DNA from 3 places in the Flavonifractor sp. HCP28S3_F3 genome. Region 1 is predicted to be linked to each of the others. Evidence: a T-box and tRNA genes for the amino acid it is inferred to sense, from the RefSeq annotation. Region 1 holds a T-box; the other regions hold tRNA genes.
The links. A T-box is a leader RNA that pairs with one kind of tRNA and senses whether it is charged. The one in region 1 lies ahead of ACTNB1_RS08400 (glycine--tRNA ligase), so its partner is inferred to be a tRNA-Gly.
Positions count from the first base shown of each region.

Region 2: it has a tRNA-Gly gene. The T-box ahead of ACTNB1_RS08400 (glycine--tRNA ligase) is inferred to sense a tRNA for this amino acid. The anticodon was not compared.
Region 3: it has a tRNA-Gly gene. The T-box ahead of ACTNB1_RS08400 (glycine--tRNA ligase) is inferred to sense a tRNA for this amino acid. The anticodon was not compared.

Region 1 covers NZ_JBQHUF010000007.1:95,866-102,317, reverse strand. Annotated here, with positions in the region: gene ricT (regulatory iron-sulfur-containing complex subunit RicT) at 1-501, opposite strand, end outside; gene ACTNB1_RS08415 (DNA polymerase III subunit) at 531-1,526, opposite strand; gene ACTNB1_RS08410 (cyclic-di-AMP receptor) at 1,533-1,856, opposite strand; gene ACTNB1_RS08405 (aminotransferase class I/II-fold pyridoxal phosphate-dependent enzyme) at 1,892-3,202, opposite strand; gene ACTNB1_RS08400 (glycine--tRNA ligase) at 3,303-4,739, opposite strand; T-box leader at 4,808-5,015, opposite strand; gene gpr (GPR endopeptidase) at 5,069-5,971, opposite strand; gene rpsT (30S ribosomal protein S20) at 6,174-6,437, shown strand.
Region 2 covers NZ_JBQHUF010000001.1:121,254-127,705, reverse strand. Annotated here, with positions in the region: gene ACTNB1_RS00675 (AAA family ATPase) at 1-375, shown strand, start outside; gene ACTNB1_RS00670 (TetR/AcrR family transcriptional regulator) at 426-1,061, opposite strand; tRNA gene ACTNB1_RS00665 (tRNA-Gly) at 1,229-1,302, shown strand; gene ACTNB1_RS00660 (response regulator transcription factor) at 1,429-2,127, shown strand; gene ACTNB1_RS00655 (sensor histidine kinase) at 2,102-4,165, shown strand; gene ACTNB1_RS00650 (MATE family efflux transporter) at 4,292-5,698, shown strand; gene ACTNB1_RS00645 (4Fe-4S binding protein) at 5,703-6,452, opposite strand, start outside.
Region 3 covers NZ_JBQHUF010000015.1:88,703-95,154, reverse strand. Annotated here, with positions in the region: gene ACTNB1_RS12980 (hypothetical protein) at 1-394, shown strand, start outside; gene ACTNB1_RS12975 (PTS transporter subunit IIC) at 481-1,569, shown strand; tRNA gene ACTNB1_RS12970 (tRNA-Gly) at 1,659-1,734, opposite strand; gene ACTNB1_RS12965 (hypothetical protein) at 1,797-2,861, opposite strand; gene ACTNB1_RS12960 (lactate utilization protein) at 2,884-3,474, opposite strand; gene ACTNB1_RS12955 (YitT family protein) at 3,496-4,365, opposite strand; gene ACTNB1_RS12950 (DNA gyrase subunit A) at 4,384-6,452, opposite strand, start outside.

The DNA.
Region 1 (6,452 bases):
GCAGCAGAAGGGCCGGCCGCAGATGCCCAGGCCGCCCAGCATTTTCGCCTCGTCTCGGACGCCGATCTGCCGCAGCTCGATACGGGCGTGGAACACGCTGGCCAGATCCTTCACCAGAGCACGGAAGTCCACCCGGCCTTCGCTGGTGAAGAAGAAGAGGATCTTGTTCCCCTCAAAATTGTACTCCACCTCCACCAGCTTCATGTCCAGCCCGTGGGCGGCGATCTTGTCCTGGCAGATGGTGAAGGCTTTCTTTTCCTTCTCCCGGTTCTTGGCTACCGTATCCAGGTCCTTCTGGGTGGCGATGCGCACCAGGGGGCGCAGGGGCTGCACCACCGCCTCGTCCTCCACCATGGTGTTGCTCTGGACGCACTCGCCGTACTCCAGGCCCCGGGAGGTCTCGATGATGACGCCCTGGCCCTCAGCCACCTGCTGGCCCTGGGGGTCAAAATAATACTGTTTGCCTCCGCTCTTGAAGCGGACGCCGATGATCTCGGTCATGTTGTCCTCCAAATCTAATGGTAGGGTGCTCACTTCAGCTCCGCCAGACCTGCCGCCAGCCAGCCAGCCAGGTGGCCGGCGCCCAGATTGAAGTCCAGGGCCTCCCGCAGCCTGCGGGTCAGCTCCATGGCGGACATAAGCTGCCTGGGCTTGAGGATGGACGCGGCGCGCTCCGCCGCAGCCCAGCGCTGGGGATCGGTCTCCAGGCAGGCGCCGCAGGAGGCGGTAAGTGCGTCCCGCAGCAGCAGGGCAAACTCCTCCAGCAGCTTGTCCAGCCCGTCCCGGTCCCATTTGTCCCGCTCCAGACCGGTGCAGAACTCCACAAGGGCGGTCTCATTTCCGGCAGAGAACTTCTCCAGCAGCTCGCCTGCCGCCTGGACCTCCCGCCGGTCCTCTCCGGCGGTCCCTTCCAGCTCAGCGACCGCCCGGCCCAGCAGACCCTCACAGTGCTCCGCGGCGGCCTGACGCTGTCCGTGGGTACACTGGGGATAATGGGCGTCTATCCAGGCCCGTGCCTCCTGCGGGGTCACCGGAGACAGGGTGAGCACCTGGCACCGGGAGCGGACAGTGGGCAGCAGGGAGGCGGCGTTCTCCGCCAGCAGCAGAAAGGCGGCGTAGGGAGGTCCCTCCTCCAGCAGCTTGAGCATGGCGTTCTGGGCGCTCTGGTTCATGCTCTGGGCCCGGTGGATCACATAGACCTTCCGCCCGGCCTCGTTGGGCTTGATATAGGCGTCGGAGCGCAGGGCGCGGACCTGGGCCACGGTGACGTCCTTCCCGTCGGTGCCGATGGCGGAGATATCGGGATGGATGCCCGCCATGGCCTTTTTGCAGCCGGAGCACTTGCCGCAGGGTACGTCTCCATTACCGGAGCACACCAGGGCAGCGGACAGCAGGCCCGCCAGGGTCCGCTTGCCGGAGCCCGCCGGGCCGCTGATGATGTATGCGTGGGACAGGCCCCGGCGGGCGCACTCGCCCTCCAGCTGCCGCTTCAGCGGGCCGTTGCCCGCCAGTGGGGTCAGATTCATCTGGCCTTACACCCGCTCAAACCGCTCGATGTCCACCACGAAGATGGTGGCACCGCCCACGACCACTTCCACCGGCATAGAGGGGTAATACCCATAGCTCATTTCGGTGGTGGTGGGGATCATCTGCTTGCGGGAATGGGAGTGCTCCTTGATGATGTCAATGACGGTCTGCACCTTCTCCTCATCCACGCCTACCAGAATGGTCACGTTGCCTGCCATCAGGAAGCCGCCAGTGGTGGCCAGCTTGGTGGAAGAGAAACCTTTCTTGGTCAGAGCCTGGGTGACGGTGTTGGCGTCGTCATGATTGATGATCGCAAGGATCAGTTTCATATCTATCCCTCCTGCCTTGGGTTCACACACAGTTGTCAAACACAAATTCGACAGTCACTATTATAACCTATTTCACCCAAATATGCGATAGTTTTTTTCCCAATCCGCTCTCCCGGAGCCACTACCGGCACGCCGGGGGGATAGGGGGCGATGGGGGAAGCGGCGATCTCCCCCTCCGACCGGTCCAGAGGCCAGTCTTTTCCCGGGGAAAAGAGGGCCTGACGGGGGGTGAGGACCCCCTCCGGCAGCTCCGGCGGCCGGGGGAAGAAGGGGCAGGGACCCAGCGCCACCTGGCTGAGGGCCTGCCGCAGCCGGGCAAAGTCCTCCGCCGTGTCGGCGCAGGTGGGGATAAGCACCACATGGCCCCGGTCGGCCATCTCGGGCCACACTCCCAGCCCTTCCAGCCTCTCCTGAGCGGAAAAGCCGTCGGGGGAGAGGAGGGTGAGCCGGGTGGGGTCCAGAGGAGCGTCCTGGTCGGTGAGGGCGGGGAAATCCCGCCGCAGGGCGGCTACCTCCTCCGCTGTTTTTTGGTAGGCTGCCGCCCCCTCCTCCAGCATATGCGCCCGACAGAGGTCCAGCGCCGCCATCATGGGGTAGGAGGGGCTGGAGGAGCCGTAGATGGAGCCCGCCCGCCGCAGCGCGTCGTGGGAGAAGGACCCGCAGGAGAAGAGCAGGGCGGATTGTCCCGGGGCGGGGAGGGTCTTGTGGGCGGACACCACCACCAGATCGGCGGCGGAATAGTGGTCCATCCTCAGGAAGGGGAGATGGGCACCATGGGCACCGTCCACCACCAGAATGCCGCCGTGCTGGTGCATAACTTCCGCCAGGGCGGGAATATCCGACAACACACCGTAATATGTAGGGGAAGTAATACAGAACGCTTTTATATTTGGGTGGGTTTTCAGCAAGTTTTCCACATCCGTGGGGGAAATGGGGCCGGTGACGGCGCCCTCGTCCAGCCAGGGCCGTGGGACGTACACCGGCCTCAGGTCCAGCAGAGCCATGGCGTGGAAGGCGGAGCGGTGGCACCCCCGGTCCAGCAGCAGCTCCGAGCCGGGCGGACAGGCCAGGGTGAGGGCGGTCAGCACCCCCTGGGTGGACCCGCCGGTGAGGAACAGGCAGTGCTCCATGCCGAAGAGGGACGCCCACAGCTTCTCCGCCTCTCCAATGGCGCCGCCGCCGTCAAACAGGTTGCCGGTAGGGGGCAGCTCGGTGAAGTCAATGGAGGAGTACCCGGCCAGCTCGGGGCCGGGGAGGGCTTTGCCCTTGTGACCGGGCATGTGCATACGCAGGGGATTTTGGGCGGCAAAATCCCGCAGAGCGGTATAGAGCGGGGTGTTTTCCACAAAACGCGCCTCCCTTGGGGAAAGTTTCTATGAGTATAGCAGAACGGTGTAAAAGAAACAAGAGCCCCGGCCATTGGCCGGGGCTCTTTTGCACAGAGGATCAGAACTTCACGCGCTCGGCGATATAGTTCTTGACCTGATCCATGGGGATGCGCACCTGCTCCATGGTGTCGCGCTCCCGGATGGTGACGCAGTTATCGGCGGGAGTGTTCTCGTCGCCCACGGTCTGGAAGTCCAGGGTGATGCAGAAGGGGGTGCCGATCTCGTCCTGACGGCGGTAACGCTTGCCGATGGAGCCGGCGTCGTCGTAGTCCACCATGAACTCCTTGGCCAGCTCGTCACGCAGCTGCTGAGCGGGGCCGGAGAGGACCTCCTTCTTGCTCAGGGGCAGCACGGCGCACTTGAAGGGAGCCAGCGCGGGGTGGAAGCGCATGACGGTGCGCACATCGTCGTTGCCCTTCTTGTCCTGGCCCACAACCTCCTGGTCGAAGGCGTCCACCAGGAAGGCCAGGGTGACGCGGTCGGCGCCCAGGGAGGGCTCCACCACGTAGGGGATATAGTGCTCGCCGGTCTCCTGGTCGAAGTAGGTCATGTCCTTGCCGGAGACGGTCTGGTGCTGGGTCAGGTCGTAGTCGGTACGGTCGGCCACGCCCCACAGCTCGCCCCAGCCGAAGGGGAAGAGGAACTCGAAGTCAGTGGTGCCCTTGGAGTAGAAGCACAGCTCCTCGGGGCTGTGGTCCCGGAGCCGCAGGTGCTCCTCCTTCATGCCCAGGCTCAGCAGCCACTCCTTGCAGAAGGAACGCCAGTACTGGAACCACTCCAGGTCGGTGCCCGGCTTGCAGAAGAACTCCAGCTCCATCTGCTCGAACTCGCGGGTGCGGAAGGTGAAGTTGCCGGGGGTGATCTCGTTGCGGAAGCTCTTGCCGATCTGGCACACGCCGAAGGGCAGCTTCTTGCGGGTGGTACGCTGGACGTTCTGGAAGTTGACAAAGATGCCCTGGGCGGTCTCAGGCCGCAGGTACACGGTGTTCTTGGCGTCCTCGGTCACGCCCTGAAAGGTCTTAAACATCAGGTTGAACTGCCGGATGTCGGTAAAGTTGTGCTTGCCGCAGGTGGGGCAGGGGATGTTGTGATCCTCGATGAAGGCCTTCATCTCGTCCTGGGAGAAGGCGTCGATGGGCTTCTCCAGCTCCACGCCGTTCTCGCCGCACCAGTCCTCAATGAGCTTGTCGGCGCGGAAGCGCTCCTTGCACTCCTTGCAGTCCATCAGAGGATCGGAGAAGCCGCCCAGATGGCCGGAGGCCACCCAGGTCTGGGGGTTCATCAGGATGGCGGCGTCCAGACCCACGTTGTAGGGGTTCTCCTGGACGAACTTCTTCCACCAGGCCTTCTTGACGTTGTTTTTCAGCTCCACGCCCAGAGGGCCGTAGTCCCAGGTGTTGGCCAGGCCGCCGTAGATCTCGCTGCCGGAGAAGATGAAGCCCCGGCCTTTGCACAGGGTAACGATCTGGTCCATGGTCTTGTCGGTGTTCTTCATGGTTTCATGCTCCTTTTCTGTCAATTTGGCTTGGCCCAGAGCAAAAAAACGCCCTGAGCCGTTTATCGGCTCAGGGCGAACAAAATGTCCGTGGTTCCACCTGAATTCGTACCTGGCTGGTACGCACTTCATTCCCGGTAACGGCGGGGACCGGCGGGGCATTTCCTCCCCACGGCTCACGGGCGCCTTCCCCACCCCTCCGCCGAAGCCTTGCACCGACCGGCTCCTCTCTGCATGCGGAAAACAGGGGGTACTGTTCCCATTCATTGCCTTATCGTGGGCCATTCTATCATCTTTTTCCCACCCCGTCAAGGTGAAATGGGGAAAAGTCAGGACAAAAACAGGTCGATATCCGCGATAGTCAGGCCGGGCTGGAGGGCCAGATTGATGCCATACCCAATGACCTTGGCCAGGTCGGCCACCCGGGCGTCGATGTCCCGGGGGGTGACCAGCAGGCCGTCTCCCGCTCCCCGGAGGGCCTCCGGGTCCAGATCGTCCCGTCCAGCCTGGGCCAGCACGTCGGCGGCCAGGGTGGCGGCGTCCACCACCGTGGGCACGCCCACCGCGATGACGGGTACCCCCAATGTCTCCTGATTGAGAGCGAAGCGGGCGTTGCCCACCCCGGAGCCGGGGACGATGCCGGTGTCGGCCAGCTGGACGGTGGTACACACCCGGCTCAGGCTGCGGGAGGCCAGGGCATCCACCACCACCACGCAGGCGGGCTGGATCTTCTCCACCACCGCCCGCACCAGCTCGCCGCTCTCCACGCCGGTGGTGCCCAGCACCCCGGCGGCCAGTGCGGCTACCGGCCGGAAGGAGCCGAAATGCTCCGGCACCTGCTCCACCAGGTGGCGGGTGACCATGGTGTGGTCGGCGGCCTTGGGTCCGATGTCATCGGGGGTGATGGCCCGGTTGCCCAGGCCTACTACCAGGGCGGGAGCCCCCTTGGACAGCTTCAGCAAGGGAGTGAGCTCCGCCGCCACCGCCCGGGCTGCCCGGCCAAAGGCGTCGCTTTCCCGCCGGGCCAGCCCCTCCAGGGTCAGGGTGACGTAGGTGCCCGCCGGCTTGCCCAGGGCCTCCTCGCCCCGGCAGTCCAGGATCTTTACCGTGGTCACCGGGTAGCCCTCCCGCTTGGTCTCCTTGCTCTCCACACCGGGCAGCTTGCCCGCGCCCCCACGCTCCCGCCAGAGCTGGGCGGCCTCCACCGCCAGATCCGTCCGCCGCTTTTCCATCCTTCTGCCTCCTGTGATACCCCAAGATATGGTGCTGCTTTTTATTTGTGGAACTATTTTTTGCGGATGGGCCCCTCCTATGCAAAAAAAACAAAAAAATTTGAAAAAAACAGTTGCAATTTCCGGCGACGGCTGTTAAAATAGGATTCTGCACGGGCAAACTGTGTAAAAAATGATATCGTCATCGGAGGAGGTGTTTGGTTTGCCGAATATTAAGTCTGCCAAGAAGCGTGTCCTGGTGAACAAGACCAAGGCCATGCAGAACAAGGCCGCTAAGTCCGAGCTCAAGACCGACATCAAGAAGTTCGAGGCCGCGGTGGTCGAAGGCAACCGCAGCGAGGCCGAGGGCGCTTACAAGGTGGCCGTCAAGGCGGTCGACAAGGCTGTGGTCAAGGGTCTGCTGCACAAGAACAATGCCGCTCACAAGAAGAGCGCCATGACCATCAAGCTGAACAAGCTGGCCTGAGCGTAGGCAACGTAA
Region 2 (6,452 bases), on a different contig from region 1:
CAGCAGGGCAAGGAGCGTGCTATGAAAGCCCTGGAGGGCTTCCTCCGGCCCGAGTTTATCAACCGGGTGGACGAGATCGTCTACTTCAACAAACTCACCGAAGACAATTTCAAGGCTATCGCCGCCATTATGCTGGGTGAGCTGCGGGATACCCTGAAGGAAAAGGGCATCACCTTCACCTGGGACGAGGCGCTGCTTGACCATCTGGTGCGCAAGTCCTATTCCCAGACCTACGGCGCCCGCAACCTGCGCCGTCAGATCCAGAAGGATCTGGAGGACGACATCGCCACCAAGCTCATCGACAGCTACCTCCACCCCATCTCCGCCATACACGCCACCTCCGACGGTGAAAAAGCTATCATCACAGCGGAATGATAAAAATCGGGGCCGACCTTTCAGGTCGGCCCCGATTTATTTATGTTCTGTTACTGGCCGGTCTTTACCAGCGCATCCAACAGCAGCCGGGCACCGTGAACCAGATAGTCCTCACGGCTCAGGCCCAGGGTACGCTGGAGGAAGTCCGCACGGTACTCTGCCGTATGGATAATGCCAGACAAAGCGGACCAGAAGAGCAGCACCGTCTCCATGGGAGGAAGCTTAGTACGCACAACGCCCTCTTCCACGCCCCGCATCAGGAAGGCGGCCATCTCTTCGTCGATCTCACCGGTAACCCGAATAATATCCGCCTGGCCCTTCTGGATCTCCTCCGATGCCTGGGACAGCGGCATCACACCCGTGGCTGCATCATAGGCGGTGGGGTTGTCGTCATAAAAGCGCACGATCACCCGGCACACCGCATCATAAGCCTGGAACCAATCCTGATGGCTCTCAATGGCCTCATGAAGCTTCCGCTTCAGCAGGACGATACCACTGAGCAAAATGGCGTTGATGATCTCCTCCTTGCTCTGGAAGTACACATACAGCGTAGCCTTGCTGTACTCCGCCTCCCGGGCAATGTCGTCCATCGTGGTACGCTCCGTACCCTTCTCCGCAAACAGCCGCTCGGCGGCCGCCAGGATGGAGCCGCGATGAAATTCCGTCAGCGCCTGCTTCTTGCTCATCGTAATTCCAGCCTTTCCAATTCAAAAATCAAACCATCGGTTTAGTTATCATATTATCATGTTTTCAGCAAATTTGCAAGGGAATCCTCCTGCCCTTTTCCCCTACCTAAAAAACACTTGCAAACCCAACTGATCCATGCTATACTATTTTAGTCAGTTAACCCGATGCAGGTATAGTTCAGTGGTAGAACGTCAGCTTCCCAAGCTGAATATGGGAGTTCGATTCTCCTTACCTGCTCCAAAAAAGACGACTTGTTTTTGCAAGTCGTCTTTTTTTATCCTTTCTATTTTAAGAATTTTGAAAGATATTCCCCACATTCTTTGAAAGAGTATTCGGGTATCTTAGAGGCAACTGGAGGGAGTTCCAATGAACGAGTGCATTCTGGTGGTGGATGACGACGCCGAGATCGTCAAAGCCATTGCGATTCTGCTGGAGAAAGAGGGCTACCGGGTCCTAAAGGCCTACAACGGCATGGAGGCGCTGGATCTGGCTCTGGAGCCCAGCCTGCGCCTCATCCTTATGGACGTGATGATGCCCAGGCTGGACGGTCTGTCAGCGGTTCTGAAGATCCGTGAAAAGCGCAACCTGCCCATTCTGATCCTCAGCGCCAAGAGCGAGGATACCGACAAGGTGCTGGGGCTCTCCATGGGGGCGGACGACTACATCGCCAAGCCCTTCAATCCCCAGGAACTGGTGGCCCGGGTACGCAGCCATTTGCGGCGGTACACACAGCTTGGGGATGTAAACGCCGTCAGTCAGGCCCAGGAGGTCGTCAACGGGCGGCTGCGCTATCAAGTGGAGGATCGGACACTGTTTGTGGACGGAGAGCCGGTGCGGCTCACCGCCACCGAACTGAAGATCGTAGACCTGCTGATGCGCAATGTAGGGCGAATCTTCCCTGCTGAGGAAATCTACCGCCGGGTATGGGGCGAGGAGCCCTATGCCACGGAAAATACCGTGATGGTCCACATCCGACGCATTCGGGAAAAGATCGAACTCAATCCAAAGGAACCGGAATATTTAAAGGTGGTGTGGGGAATTGGATACAAAATCGAGAAGCATTAAGCCAGTCCTGACCTTTCTGGCTTTCGTGCTAAGCATCAGCCTGCTGCTGTACAGCGCAGCGGCCTGGCTGTTCCTGGCTACCAATACCAGTTCCAGCGTGAGGGTCAACCTGGTCGACGCCTTCCGCACAGATTACCAGGAGACAGCCACCTTCCGCAGCATGATCAGTGGAGACCTCTACTCCCTGCTCAGCTACGCCGCCGATGAACAGGCGTTTTACAGCGTTCCCATGGCGGAAAGTGATCTGAATCTGCTGTACCGGGTAGAAAAAAACGGTGTGCTGCTGGCTTCCAACAGCAACGCCGACCTATCTTCCCCGGATGGCTTGCCTGAGGGCTACAACTTTCTGCTCACCTTTAACAGGGGGACCGCCTCCATCTGGAAAGACGGGGAGGAGCTGGACGTCTACGGCGACGGCGTGTATCGAGGGACGGAGTGGGGCTGGGATGTGCCGGGCTATGAAGTAGGCCGGACTTCCGCCAAATCGCTCTATACTGGAATAGCAGTATATCTGGCGGCGGTGGAACATCCGGTGGACTACAGCGTAGGCTATGGTCCTTATGGTGTGGTTCGGGACATGGCCACGGTGCGCACCTTCCTGATCTGGCTGCTGCTGGTGCCTCCTGTGGCAGGAGCTGCCCTGCTGATCTGGTATATTCTCTGGCGTAGATATAAACGGCGAGCCGACCAGGCCATCGCCTGGTTCACCGGCCACATCTGGCTGGAGATCAAACTGGTTCTGCTGCTGCCCCTGGCCTGGCTGTGGATCTGCTCCGTGGTGGCCTGCCTCAATTTGTTTATACAAAGCAATTACAACGGGCTGTTCTGGTGCCTGGCCTTGCTGCCTGCCCTGTGGTGGACCTATTTTTACCTCAATGATCTGCGGTACAACTTTGGCCAACTACGTACTCACAGTTTCTGTGCCGCCTGCATGCGGCTGTTCCGCCGCAAGGAGCTGAGCTGGCCTGTCCAACAGCGGATGGACCGGCGGACCGTGCTCCAGTTCGCCCTGTCCCTCCCCTTCGTGCTCATCGTCGCACTTCGGATCCCCTATCTTTACGATCGCTATTTCTTCTACAGCATATGGCCTTTGGTACTGGCACTGCTCTGCCTGATTGGGATTGCGCTGGTAGCCGGTCAGATCCGACTGATGGGGCGCAACCGCCGGACCACGGCGGACATGGACAAGCTGCTTACCCACATCCAGACCGCCGGAGCGGGCCAGCCTACCGGGGCGCTGGCTCTGCCGGTAGATTCCGACCTGCGGGAAGCTGCCATCAGCCTGGCCCATATGGAGGACGGACTGCGCACCGCCCTAAGCGAGCAAATGAAGAGTGAGCGGACAAAGATCGAACTGATCGCCAACGTATCCCACGACCTGAAGACCCCCCTTACCTCTATTGTCAGCTATGTGGAGCTGCTCCAGCAGGAGGAAGGACTTCCCGAGCATGTGCAGGACTATATCCGCATCCTGGCGGAGAAGTCCCAGCGGCTGCAGACCATGGTTCGGGACGTATTTGAGGTCAGCAAGGCCGCCGCCGGGAATTTGTCAGTTGCGGTGGAGCCTCTGGACTACGCCAAGCTGCTGCGGCAGACTATGGCAGATATGAACGAAGAGATCGAGGCCGCCTCCGCCTCTCTGCGGTCCCGGCTGCCCGAGGAACCGGTGTGGATCGAAGCCGACGGGGACCGGCTGTACCGTGTGTTCCAGAACCTCATCGGCAACGCCCTGAAATATGCCCTGGACGGCTCCCGGATTTATCTGGATCTGACCGTGGAAGATGGCCGGGCCATTGCGGCTCTGCGGAACATTTCCCGGGACGAACTGCCTCAGGATGTGGATCTGACGGAGCGGTTTGTCCGCGGAGACGCCAGTCGTACCGACGGCGGCAGCGGACTGGGACTGTCCATCGCCCGCACCTTCACCGAGGCCTGCGGTGGCAGCTTCCTTCTGCGTACCGAGGCCGATCTGTTTACCGTACAGGTCTCCTTCCCCCTGACCGATAAGCGCCGGCAGGCCGAATTGCCAGCAGAATAAGCAACAGTAAAAGCGGGACCGTCCAAAAATGGACGGTCCCGCTTTTTGCTTTTTACAGCTTTGTTGACATATCAACATTCCTATATTAAAATGAAACTGCAAGTTTACAGAAGCGAGGAGAAGAAAATGGAAGCCACACGCACCAATCCTCTGGGCACCGCCCCTATCGGCAAGCTGCTGCCCAAATTTGCCATTCCCTCGGTCATCGCATTTCTGGTGACCTCCCTGTACAACATCGTAGACCAGATCTTCATCGGCCAAGGTGTGGGATACCTGGGCAACGCGGCCACCACCGTTGCCTTTCCGTTCGTTACGGCCTCCACTGCCATCGCCCTGCTCATGGGCATCGGTACAGCGGCCAACTTCAATTTGAACCTGGGCGCCGGACGGCGGGATGCAGCCCGGCAGGTAGCGGGCACCGGATTGGTGGTGCTGGCATTGATGGGACTTTGCCTGGGACTGGCTGCCTACTTCCTCCGGGCGCCCCTGCTTACCTTTTTTGCCGCCACTCCTGACGTATTTCCTTACGCCATGACTTATACCGGCATCATCGCCTTCGGCCTGCCCATGGTCACCTTCACCACCGGAGCCAGCACCATGATCCGTGCCAACGGCAGTCCGGCCTACTCCATGCTCTGCACCCTGTCCGGCGCCATCCTCAATACGATTCTGGACCCCATTTTCATTTTCCCTCTGGACATGGGGGTAGCAGGCGGCGCCCTGGCCACCGTGATTGGGCAGGCGCTGTCTTTGGTGCTGGTACTGGGCTATCTGATCCGTACCAGACTGCGTACCGTTCCCCTCACCAGGACGGATCTGAAGCCCCAGCCTCGGCTGCTGAAGTCCATTTTCGCCCTGGGTATGGCACCGTTCTTTAACCAGATCGCCATGCTGCTGGTACAGGTGGTGCTCAACAACACCCTGACCTATTACGGCGCCCAGTCCCAGTATGGGTCCGATATCCCCCTGGCCTGCGTAGGCGTCATTTCCAAGGTCAATATTCTGGTGTTAGGCTTCACCATCGGTATCTCTCAGGGCTGTCAGCCTATTTTCAGCTATAATTACGGCGCAGGAAAATACAGCCGGGTGCGGGAGGCCTACCGGAAGGCCATTATCGTAGCCACCCTCATCTGCTGTGTGGCTTTTCTCTGCTTCCAGCTTTTCCCCCGGCAGATCGCCGGTATCTTCGACTCCTCGGGCACCGAGCTGTATTTCCAGTTCTCAGAACGCTATTTCCGCATTTTTATGCTCATGACCTTCGTCAACGCAGTCCAGCCCATTACCTCCAACTTCTTTACCTCTATCGGCAAAGCCAAAAAGGGTATCCTCATTTCCCTGACCCGGCAGGTGATCTTTCTGATCCCCCTGATCCTGCTCTTCCCCCTGTTCTGGGGGATTGACGGTGTTATGTACGCCGGACCCATCGCCGACAGTGCGGCTCTGGTCGTAGCTTTCCTGCTCACCCGCTGGGAAATGAAGCGGATGCCCGCTCAGGATAAGCTGCTCCAGCCTGTCCAGAGCGAGCCACTCTGACCGCTCAGAGGTACAGCTTAGGCTGGCGGGGCTGCTGGAGAAGCTGCTCCAGCTTCTGTCTGGTAGCGTCAAAAGCCATGCCACGTACCGCCCGGCTGCCGGTGGGACAGGCCTTGACGCAGGCCAGGCAGCGCAGGCACCGCTCCGCATCGGTCTGTTTGGGATTGGAAATGGAAATGGCTTCCACCGGGCAGGCGCGAACGCAGGCCCCGCAGTTCACGCAGGATTCCTCCCCCTCCGGATAGAAGGGCGCCCGCTGGAACTCCCGGTAGGGGCGATTTCCGGGGAGTTCAGCCGGCTGCCAATCCGGCTGTTCCAGTTTTTCCATAGCCCGGCGGCCCAGCTCCCGGGCGGTTTCCCGGTCAGACTCGTTGGGGCGGCCTGTCCCGATCTTAGCCGAGAAAGTGTGGGGCGCGATAAACTCCCCCGCTGCCACCGGTCGGAATCCCCGGGCGGCACACAGGTCGGCCAGTTCCACCAGAGCATCATCTATGGCCCGGTTGCCATACACCGCCAGCAGCACCACCGGGGTATCCGACCCGGTCAGGCCGCTCACCAGGTCTGCCACCTCGGGGACCCGGCCGTAATAGACCGGCACACCCAGCACCAGCACCTCGTCGGGCCCAAAACGGCGCTCCTGCCGTCGCACCTCCGGGCGGGTCAGATCCCACTCCTCCGGAGCAGGTGCCATGGCCTGCGCTGTCTCCCGCACATAAGAACTGGTACCGCCGGTGGGGCTGAAGAAAGCCGCTGT
Region 3 (6,452 bases), on a different contig from region 1:
CAAGGCCTTCGGCGTGACCACCGATGAGCTGCTCAACTCGAAAGAGCCGGAGGTCGAAACCCCGTCTCCGCCCCCATCGGAGCCGCCCTATTATCCCCGCCGAGGCTTCGGAAGCCTGGTCTGGCTCATCCGCCGGTACGGCTGGCTGGCCGGTGTGTACATCGCCCTCAGCGGTGCAGGTATTGCCCTGGTAGGCGGCCTGGCCCGGTATTCCTTCCTCAGTATGACCCGAAACCTGCTTGGGGATGGTTTCTTTGACAGCCCCGGCTGGAACCGGGGCGCTCAGACCCCGCTTATCATCGCCACGGTGATCCTGGTGGTGGGGCTGGTCATCCTGGCTGCCGGGGTGATCCTGGCTGTGGTGCTCTACCGAAAGGGTCGAAAAGGGGATTGACAAATTTTTTCCGGCCGCTATAATAGGACATTACAGGTGTCAAGACACCTGTAATGTCCTATTTTTTTGACTGGAGAGAGAAGGATATGGAAGGCATCAAAGCATTTTTAAAGCGGAAGGACGTTGTCATCTCCGCCCGTCGCTACGGCATTGACGCCCTGGGGGCTATGGCCCAGGGTTTGTTTTGTTCTCTGCTGATCGGTACCATTCTGGACACTCTGGGAGATCAGCTGGGGATCGCGTTTCTGGTGCAGGTGGGAGCCTACGCCTCCGCTATGAGCGGGGCGGCCATGGCCATCGCCATCGGCTACGCCCTGAAGGCGCCTCCCCTGGTGCTCTTTTCCCTGGCTACGGTGGGTTATGCCGCCAACGCTCTGGGTTCCACTACCCTGGACGGCGGAAAGGGAGCCGGCGGTCCGCTGGCGGTGCTCTTTATCGCCATCATTGCCGCTGAACTGGGCAAGATCGTCAGTAAGGAGACCAAGATCGACATTCTGGTCACGCCGCTGGTGACCATTTTAAGCGGTGTGCTCCTCTCCGCATGGTGGGCTCCCGCCATCGGCACGGCGGCCTCCTCGGTGGGAGATTTCGTCAAGTGGGCTACCATTCTTCAGCCCTTCTGGATGGGTATCCTGGTGTCGGTGGTCATTGGTGTGGCCCTCACTTTGCCCATCTCCTCCGCTGCCATCTGCGCCGCCATCGGCCTTACCGGCCTGGCAGGAGGCGCAGCGGTGGCAGGCTGCTGCGCCAACATGGTGGGCTTTGCAGTGCTGTCCTTCCGGGAAAATAGGTGGGGCGGCCTGGTAAGCCAGGGCCTGGGTACCTCTATGCTCCAGATGGGCAATATTGTGAAAAATCCGCGCATCTGGCTGCCTGCTATCCTGGCCTCGGCAGTTACCGGCCCCGTTGCCACCTGCCTGTTCCACTTTGAGATGAACGACCCCTCCGGCGGCGTGGCGTCCGGCATGGGCACCTGCGGCATGGTGGGTCCCATCGGTGTGTATGCCGGCTGGGTAAACGATGTGGCTACCGGTGCCAAGGCGGCCATTACCGGCTTTGACTGGCTGGGAATGTTGCTGATCTGCTTCATACTCCCCGCCGTGCTGACCTGGCTGTTCGGTCTCTTTTTCAGAAAGATCGGCTGGATCAAGGAAGGCGACCTGACTTTGGAATAAAAGGAAAGGGAGAGTCTGCGCAGGCAGGCTCTCCCTTTTTTATAAAAAATGAAAATAAAAACGGCACTCCATACGGAGTGCCGTTTTTCTGGAGCAGGTGACGAGGCTCGAACTCGCTACCTCCACCTTGGCAAGGTGGCGCTCTACCAGATGAGCTACACCTGCAAGCAACGAATCATATTATAGCCAATGCACCCGCCGCTGTCAAGCATTTTTTTCGATTTTTCTTAAATTTTTGGAGCGCCGTCCCAGAGGTAGCCCAGCTCCAGCAAATCCTGGGCGGACCAGGTGGTACCGTTCCGGTCCCGGGACAGGTCTACGTAGTGGGCGCCGCCGTCGCTGGTCAGCTGGTTCCAGAAGTGAGGCTTCCCGTTCAGCGTACCTTCCACCAGGGTGGAGCCCACCTCCATCTGACCGGCCAGCAGCTGGAAAGCCAGTGCCAGCCCTTCACTGTTGGCACCATCGCCCAGGATGGCGTCCCAGGCGGTGGAACCGCCGCCGGGCGTATAGGTCACAGCCTGGGGAAGTAGAGTGAACAGCCGGCTTAACCGCTCCACGTCGCTGTACTGCTGGGGATTCAGGGAGGCAAAGAGGGAATCTACTTTCTCCTGAAGCTGGGTGGCCTTGGCGCGCATAGTCTCCACATCCTCCGGATAGGTCAGCAGGATCTCCACAATCCGTTGGGTGCCGGTATCAGGGTAGAGGGCGACGGTGCACTCCGGCATGCCCATGGCGGAGGCAGGTGCGTCGTAATAGGCCTGACGCACCAGATCGGCCACGGAGTCCGTTCCGCCGGTGAAATAGCCCACCCGCAGTACCAGTTCCGGCCGGTATTCGGACAAGGCAGCCGACACCTCCTTGCGGATGGCGCTGGTGCTGGTGACGTTCACGATATTCTGCACCTGCTCCTTAGTGCGGCGGTAGGTGATGGAAATAACAGCCTCATAGGTGGTCAGCACCCGGGTATAGCTGTTTTTGATAAAATCCACCGCATAAGCGCCCAGGGGGTCATCTTTGGCGACCTCCACACAGGCGCGGTTCAGATCGTCCTCCACCTCGCCCCGGTAGTCAGTGAGTTGGATCATCCCCTCCTCTGTCCCCTGAGAGACCAGGAAGAGTACCGCGTTCACCAGCTCAGAATAAGTATTTGCCTGAAGAGTGGAGGAGTCCCCGGCAACCGCCGGCTGTTCCACATGGGGCTCCACCGCTACGTAGGGTCGATCCAGCAGGGAGGAGCAGCCGGAGAGGAGCAAGGCACAGCACAGCGCCAGAGAGAAAATGGCTCGTTTCACAACCCAGCCCCTCCTTTTCCTCTTAAAATCCAAGCTCCTGGTCAATGAGGACCACTTCCGACCGGCCAATACCGGTAGGCGCCTCCCACAGCACAGTAAGGGCACGGCAGATGCGCTCAGGACTCTTGCAGTCGTAGCACTTGTCGCCTTTGACGGCACAGGGAGTTTTTCTTCCGAGTCTCTGAGCGTTCTTGGGAGAGGCGATGTTCCGGGCCCGCCACAGAGCCTTGCCGTAGTCGGCAGCCAGTTTGTTGCGGCCCACGATGAAGTAGACTTCCTCATGCCCAAAGATGGTGGAGGCCACACGGTTTCCGGTGCCGTCAATGTTGATAATCTCGCCGGTTTCTGCCAGACCATTCACCGAGGTGAGGTAGACCTGAGTGCCGGCAGCGTCCCGGAGGGTGCCATCCTTCCAGTGCCAGATCACTTGGTTGTGCTGTTCCAGCCGCTGGTCCAGGCCCATATCCCGGATGGTCATGGACCCGCCGATACCGATGGTTCTGCCATCCAGCTTGCTGTCCAGGTAGTCCATGGCCTCCTCTGCCGTGGCAAAGCAGCTTACTGCAAAGCCCCGAGCCTCCAGGTTGGCCTTGACCGTTGAAAAATCGTACATAAAGCGCCCCTCCAATCCGTTTTAAAGGTCGTTCTGCTTGTATTCCCGGAATCCGTCACCCAGCACCTCGTGGGCCTCGCACACAATGAGAAAGGCTGCGGGGTCGATCTCTTTAACGGTGCGCTTGAGAGCCACGATCTGACGCTGCTTGAAGGCCACCATCAGTACCTTCTTTTCCGCGCCGGAGTAGGCGCCCTGCCCCTGGAGAATGGTGACGCCCCGGTCAATATCGTGAATGATGGCATCGGTGATCTGTTCATAGGCGTCGCTGATGATATAGGCTACCTTGGCGTTGTCGATACCATAGAGAACTCCGTCCATCACCAGGGAGGAGATATACAGGGCCACCACGCCGTACATGGCGCTGTACAGATTGCGGAAGGCCAGAGCCACCGCTACGATGACCACCAAATCAATGCCCAGCAGCAGTTTGCCCATAGGCAGCCAGGCCAGCTTGAGCTTGAGCAGTCGGGCGATCAGGTCGGTGCCGCCGGTGGTAGCTCCCTGGAGGAAAACCACACCCAGGGAACCGCCCATGGACACGCCGCCGAAGATGCAGGCCAGCAGGGGATCCATAGGATCAAAGGTAAAGAACAGGTTGATCAGGTCGATAAACGTTGAGGAGACAAACATGGCGTACAAAGAGGAGACCAGCAGGTGTCCTCCCAGCAGACGCCATCCCAGCAGAAACAGAGGAATATTCAGAAGGATGACCACTGTACCTATGGGCAGGATGGGGAAAAAGTGGTTGAGGATCTGTCCCACGCCGGTAATGCCGCCGAAGCCGATCTGGTTGGGGTCATAGCACCAGCAGAAGCCCAGAGCATAGATTGCCGAGGCCAGGGTGATCCACAGATAGGGCATAAAATATCGTTTCAACAAGGAATTCATATCGTGACTCCTTCAGGCTCATTCCAGCAGGGTAAGCTGCTGTTCTCCCCGGTCTTCCTCCTTCAGGAGCATACCGGCCACCGGGAGGGACCGGGCCCGGTACCGGGCGGAATTGACGATAGTGGTGTCCGCAAGGGGACGGGCGGTCTCCACCTTCCACTTGGGCTTAAGGGTCATCACGTTGACACCCTGGGTGGAGCGGGTGGTCTTGGGATTGAGGGCGGAGGTGTGGAACACCAGGCAGCGTCCCTCGGTAGAGATCACAGCCAGCTCCAAGTCCTCTTTGATGTGGAGAGCGGCGGCCAGAGGCGACTTGTCAGAGTAGGCCCCGGTCAGCTTCTTCCGGCGGGTCTGGGTCTGATAGGCAGTCAGTTCCACCCGGGCCGCCTTGCCGTTCTCAAAGAAGAACAGCAGGCTGCCGGAGTAGTCGGAGGTAAGGCAGGCCCATACAAAGCTCTCGCCGGGGTCCATGCCCAGCTTGGTGGCCAGGAAGTCGCCAAGCACGCTGGCCTTGGCGTCGTCGAAATCACTGAGCCGGGTCTTGTAGCACTGCTGCTTGTCGGTGAATACCAGCAGCTCGTCCCGGTTGTTCCCCTCCCAGTACAGGAAGGGACCGTCCCCCTCCTTATATTTCTGCTCGCTGCTCATGCGTAGGGACTGAGGGGTAATCTTCTTAAAGTATCCCTCTTTGGAGCAGAACACATGCACCGGGTAGTCGGGGGTCTCGTCCTCGGCCTCCTCCGCCGCGGCGGTCTGGTAATCGTAGACGATCTCGGTGCGCCGGGGAGAGGCGTACTTCTTCTTCACCGCCGCCAGTTCCTGAGCGATGATCTTTTTAATGCGGCTGGGGTTGTTGACGATATCCTGGAGGTCAGCAATCTCCTCCTCCAGGCCCGCCACTTCCTCAATGCGCTTTAGAATATACTCCTTGTTGATGTTGCGCAGTTTGATGTCGGCCACGTATTCCGCCTGGATCTGGTCGATGCCGAAGCCGATCATCAGGTTGGGTACCACCTCGGCGTCCTCCTCGGTCTCCCGGATGATCTTGATGGCCCGGTCGATGTCCAGCAGGATCTTTTTCAGGCCCTTCAGCAGGTGGAGCTTTTCCTGCTTCTTCTTCATCACGTAGTAGGTGCGCCGACGGACACCGTCCATTCGCCAGCCCGTCCACTCTTCCAGAATCTCGCCCACACCCATCACCCGGGGCATGCCGGCAATGAGGATGTTGAAGTTGCAGGAGCAGGCGTCCTGGAGGGTGGTGGAGCGGAACAACTTGGCCATCAGCTTATCCGGATCGGTGCCCCGCTTCAGGTCGATGGTAATCTTCAGGCCGTTCAGGTCGGTCTCATCCCGCATGTCGGCAATTTCTTTGATCTTGCCTGCCTTGATGAGCTCGGCCACCTTGTCCATAATGGCTTCCACTGTGGTGGTGTAGGGGATCTCATACACCTCGATGAGGTTTTCGCTTTTCAGATAGCGCCACTTGGCCCGCACCTGGAAAGAGCCCCGGCCGGTGTTGTAGATCTGCCTTAACGCGGCTTCGTCATACAAAAGCTGGCCGCCGGTGGGGAAGTCGGGGGCTTTCAGGTACTCCATCAGGTTGACCTGGGGATTTTTCAGATAGGCCGCCGCCGCGTCGCACACCTCGGCCAGGTTGAAGCCGCACAGGTTGGAGGCCATGCCTACGGCGATGCCCTGATTGGCGCTCACCAGCACGTTGGGGAAGGTGGTGGGCAACAGCGTGGGCTCCTGCATGGAGCCGTCGTAGTTGTCCACAAAATCCACCGTGTCCTGGTCGATATCCCGGAACAGTTCGGCACAGATGGGGTCCAGCCGCACCTCAGTGTACCGGCTGGCTGCCCAGGCCATGTCCCGGGAGTAGACCTTACCAAAGTTGCCCTTGGAGTCCACCAGGGGGTGGAGCAGAGCGCCGTAGCCCCGGGAGAGGCGTACCATGGTGTCGTAAATGGCGGCGTCGCCGTGGGGGTTCAGCTTCATGGTTTGGCCCACCACATTGGCGCTCTTGGTGCGGGGCTTGGTGAGCAGGCCCATCTCATACATAGTGTACAGCAGCTTCCGGTGGGAGG